2 regions of the Arthrobacter sp. Soil_N43 genome follow, and region 1 is predicted to be linked to the other one. Evidence: riboswitches for the same ligand, from Rfam matches in the RefSeq annotation. Region 1 holds a riboswitch; the other holds the start of a gene.
What was found. Region 1 has a riboswitch for S-adenosylmethionine ahead of metX (homoserine O-acetyltransferase MetX). Riboswitches for the same ligand answer to the same signal wherever they lie in the genome.
Positions count from the first base shown of each region.

Region 2: it holds a riboswitch for S-adenosylmethionine, as region 1 does, so the genes downstream of both, AC3A3W_RS10870 (DUF1737 domain-containing protein) here and metX (homoserine O-acetyltransferase MetX) in region 1, are expected to answer to the same signal.

Region 1 covers NZ_JBDGML010000073.1:35,188-37,382, reverse strand. Annotated here, with positions in the region: gene AC3A3W_RS07840 (VOC family protein) at 1-485, opposite strand, end outside; SAM riboswitch class IV at 672-787, shown strand; gene metX (homoserine O-acetyltransferase MetX) at 800-1,972, shown strand.
Region 2 covers NZ_JBDGML010000091.1:57,647-59,841, reverse strand. Annotated here, with positions in the region: gene AC3A3W_RS10875 (NtaA/DmoA family FMN-dependent monooxygenase) at 1-828, opposite strand, end outside; SAM riboswitch class IV at 1,016-1,129, shown strand; gene AC3A3W_RS10870 (DUF1737 domain-containing protein) at 1,143-1,451, shown strand; gene AC3A3W_RS10865 (rhodanese-like domain-containing protein) at 1,448-1,858, shown strand; gene AC3A3W_RS10860 (O-succinylhomoserine sulfhydrylase) at 1,859-2,195, shown strand, end outside.

The DNA.
Region 1 (2,195 bases):
GTGAGGCTGGACATCTTGACGTTGCTGTCATAGGCGTGGGACGGGTGAAGGGAAGGATCGCCCTCCCACTTCAGCATGTACGGAACCTGCGGGTCTGCAATGAGGCCCAGGATTCCGATCTGCTTCCACACGAGTTCGCGGCCGTCCGGGAACTTGCGGTTGCCGTTTACCGCGGCTCGTCCGAGACGCTCCTCGAACGGGGCGAGGTCGTCCACTTCGACGCACCAGCCCATCCAGCCGCCGCCGGCAGCAGAGCGTGCACGCACGGCCTGTCCGAACGGGGCCTTGTCCGACGCCGGGTGGTCCAGGACCTCCACGACCTCCAGATATTTGTGTCCCGCGAGCGGGATAATCATGTTCCGGGTTCCGAAACGGGGGTGTACTCCACCCTTCACGGCTTCAACGCCGAGGGCGGACGAAATACGTTCAGTGGTGGCCGCCAAGCCATCGTGTTCACAGGCGTAAGAGACGTGATCCATGCGCATGCCATCATCTTGGCATCTTGTGACGCGGCTCTCAGCTAAGGGTGCCCTAACACAAATGGGGTGTCTGCAAAAGAGTCGATTGCCGCGGCTTGCGCGCCCCTCGCAGGCAGCATCCAGGCGCCTCCGGAGTCACATAACCGTCACAATCTTCGCGCGGGTGGCGGCCCTTTTCGTAAGCTTGGTCCAGGTCATGAGTGCCAGCGACAGCCCCGGCTTGCTGGCCGGCAACCCTCCTTCCGCGGTGGGGTGCCCCGGGTGAAGACCTGGCCTGCCGGTCAACTGGCGGCAGGCAAGCGCGTAGAAGAGGTATACCGATGACGATTTCCGTCACCCGCACCGACGTTCCCGATGGCCAAGCTCCCGCCTGTAAAGGCGGTGACACTGAAGACCGTGACAGCCGCGTTCCCGACGGCACCGTCCAGTACATCAACATCGGCGGCCTCGAGCTCGAGGCCGGCGGATTCCTCCCGGACGTGACGCTGGCCTACGAAACCTGGGGAACGCTCAACGCCGACGGCTCCAATGCCATCCTGGTGGAGCACGCCCTCACCGGGAGCACCCATGTGACGCGGGGCGACGGGGACGAGGAAGGCTGGTGGGAGCAGCTCGCCGGGCCGGGTGCGCCGGCGGACACCGACAGGTTCTTTGTCGTCTCCATCAACATCCTGGGCGGTTGTTACGGATCCACGGGCCCGGCGTCGACAGCTCCGGACGGTAAGCCGTGGGGCTCGCGCTTCCCGCTGGTGACCCTCCGGGACTCCACTGATGCCGAAGCGCGCCTGGCCGACCGGCTCGGCATCAGCAGCTGGTTTGCCGTTGTGGGCGGTTCCATGGGCGGCGCCCGCGCACTGGAGTGGGCGGTCAGCTACCCGGACCGGGTGCGCCGCTGCGGTGTCATCTCCGTGGGCGCCAGCAGTACCGCCGAGCAGATCGCCTTTGCACAGGCGCAGACCCTCGCCATCCGCCAGGACCCCAACTTCAACGGCGGCGACTACTACGAAGGCCCGCTCCCCGAAGCCGGACTGGCTCTGGCCCGCCGGATTGCCCACATTACCTACCGTTCGGCGCACGAGCTGGACTTCCGGTTTGGCCGGAACCCCCAGGAGGCCGAAGCTCCGCTGCGGGCAGACGCCCTCGGAGACCGTGGCCGCTACCAGGTGGAAAGCTACCTGGACCACCAGGGGAACAAGCTCGTCCAGCGCTTCGACGCCAACAGCTACATCGCACTGACCGAAGCCCTCATGAGCCATGACGTCTGCCGCGGGCGCGGAACCCTGAAGGAAGCACTGGCGCGGACGACGGCGGACTTCTTTGTCGCCGCCGTCGACTCAGACCGGCTGTACTTTCCCTCCCAGTCCCACGAACTCGCTGATGCCCTCCCCGGTGACGTGGACGTCCATGTCATCGAGGCGCCCATCGGCCATGACGGCTTCCTCACCGAGATCGGGCAGCTGAGCGCGCAGCTCCGCGAACATCTGTTGGCCTGAACCGTAGCCTGAACTCCGCTCCAGGGACCTGTCCCGGCGCTGCACAGAGCAGCGCCGGAACCCGCTGCGTGTGCAATTATGCAGATGCCTTCTGCACTATTTGTCGTTGAGCTTGCAGCAGGGGCAGACCATACTCGTTGGAAACGGCGGCCCGTGGCACACATCACAGGTCCGTCAGAGTCTGGTCCCATGTGGTGTCGACGAAGACGCCGAAGGAGTTCAC
Region 2 (2,195 bases), on a different contig from region 1:
GGGTTTGAGCACGAACAGCACCTTGACGTCGTCGGGGTTCCGGCCCGCCTTGGCAGCTTCGGCCCGGATCGAGTCGCGGTAGGCCTTCATGCCGTCCGAGCCGCGGGCCAGCGCAATGGCCACGTCCGCGTTGCCTCCCGCAAAAGCCTTTCCCCGAGGGGATGCGCCGGCCTGCACCAGCACGGGCTCCTCGGGCAGCGGGGCCGTGTTCAGCGGGCCGCGGACCCGGAAGAACTCGCCGCTGTGCCGGATCGGCCGCACCTTGGTGTGGTCGGCGAACACGCCGGCCCGGGCGTCCTCCACGATGGCGTCCTGGTCCCAGCTGCGCCAGAGCTTCCGCACCACGTCCACAAATTCCTCCGCCTTCTCGTAGCGGAGATCGTGCTCGATCTGCTGGTCCAGCCCGTAATTCTGCGCGGCAAGGTCGCTGCCGGAGGTCACCACGTTCCAGCCGAGCTGGCCGTTGGAGAAGTGCTGCAGCGTGGCCAGCAGCCGTGCCGCCGTGAACGGCGGATAGAAGGAGGCACTGACGGTGGGGACGATGCCCAGGTGCTCCGTGGCGGAGAGCAGGTAGGGGACCAGTGCCAACGGATCGTGCTTGGGTGCAAAGGAGGCCTGTGCCAGGCTCACCTCCGCGCTTCCGCCGTATGTGTCCGGGACGGTCAGCGAGTCCTCGATGATGAACAGGTCCAGGCCGGCCCGCTCAAACTCGCGCACGGCATGCTGGTACAGCTCGGGCTTTTTCCAGTCGTACCCGATCCCGTAACCGGGCGTCCCCCAGCCTTGGACCCCGAACCCATGGCCCACAAACCATCCAAAGTGCAGCATGGGACCGACTCTATTGGCACTCGACTCGTTCACTGTTGCCTGGTTTCATCCGGCGTTACGGCGGTTCATCTCCCGTCATTATGCACCCGGGCCGGATCTTTGTAACCGAAGCTGCAGGCCCCCAGCATTACGGAACATGACGACGGCGGCGGTGCGCGCCGCCGTCGTCGGTGTTACGTTTTTGAGGAGTAATGAGAATCGGCGCCAAGCCCTGACTGGCCGGTCGGCAACCCTCCCTCGCGGCGGGGTGCCTCAGGTGAATACTCGGCATATCGACCACTTCGAGCTGCAAGCGTGAGAGAAGGAGAGCCGTCATGACGGACGCGCCCGCCGGCGTTACCCTGCCGACCCCGCAGGATAAACCTGAGGAGAAACTGCCCTACCGCCTGATCACGGGACCGGACAACCGTTCCTTCTGTGAACGCATTTCAGACGCACTGGCCGAAGGGTATGTGCTGCACGGCAGCCCCGCGGCCGCGTTCAACGGCAGGGACGTGATCGTGGCTCAGGCCGTGATCCTCCCCCTCGCGGTCGCCACCGCTGATGCCGCCGTGGCCACCGCCGTGGACCAGCTGGACTCGGACGAAAACCTCGACGCTGAAGCATTCGAGGGGCACGCGTGAGCTACGCCGGAGACCTGACCCCGCAGGAGGCATGGGCCAAGCTGGAGGAAGGCGCCATCCTGGTGGATGTCCGCACCGAGGGCGAATGGGCGCACATCGGCATGCCGAACACGGCTGCCACAGAGAACGATCCTCTCTTTATCCAGTGGACGTTCCCCGGCGGCATCCCCAATCCCGAATTCATTGAGCAGCTGAAGCAGCAGGCTCCGGAGGACGACGGCACCGAGCTGGTGTTCCTGTGCCGCTCCGGTCAGCGGTCCATTGCCGCCGCCATCGCAGCGACCCGGGCCGGCTTTACCTCATACAACGTGCTCGAAGGCTTCGAGGGCGAACCCGACCGGTACGGTGAACGCACCGTCAACGGCTGGAAGAACCGCGGGCTGCCAACAAACCTGGGAAAGAACTAAGTGACCTTCAATCAAGATGCCGCCGGCTGGAGCCCCGAGACCCAGGCCGTCCGCGGCGGGCTGGACCGCACCAACTTCCAGGAAACCACGGAGCCGATCTTCCTGAACTCCGGCTTCGTCTACGAGTCCGCGGCCGCAGCCGAGCGCGCCTTCACCGGCGAGGACGAACGCTTCGTCTACTCCCGCTACGGCAACCCGTCCGTGGCCACCTTCCAGGAGCGCCTCCGCCTGCTCGAAGGCACGGAAGCATGCTTCGCCGCGGCGTCCGGCATGTCCGCCGTGTTCACCGCCCTGGGCGCCCTGCTGGCCGCCGGGGACCGCGTGGTGGCCGCCCGCT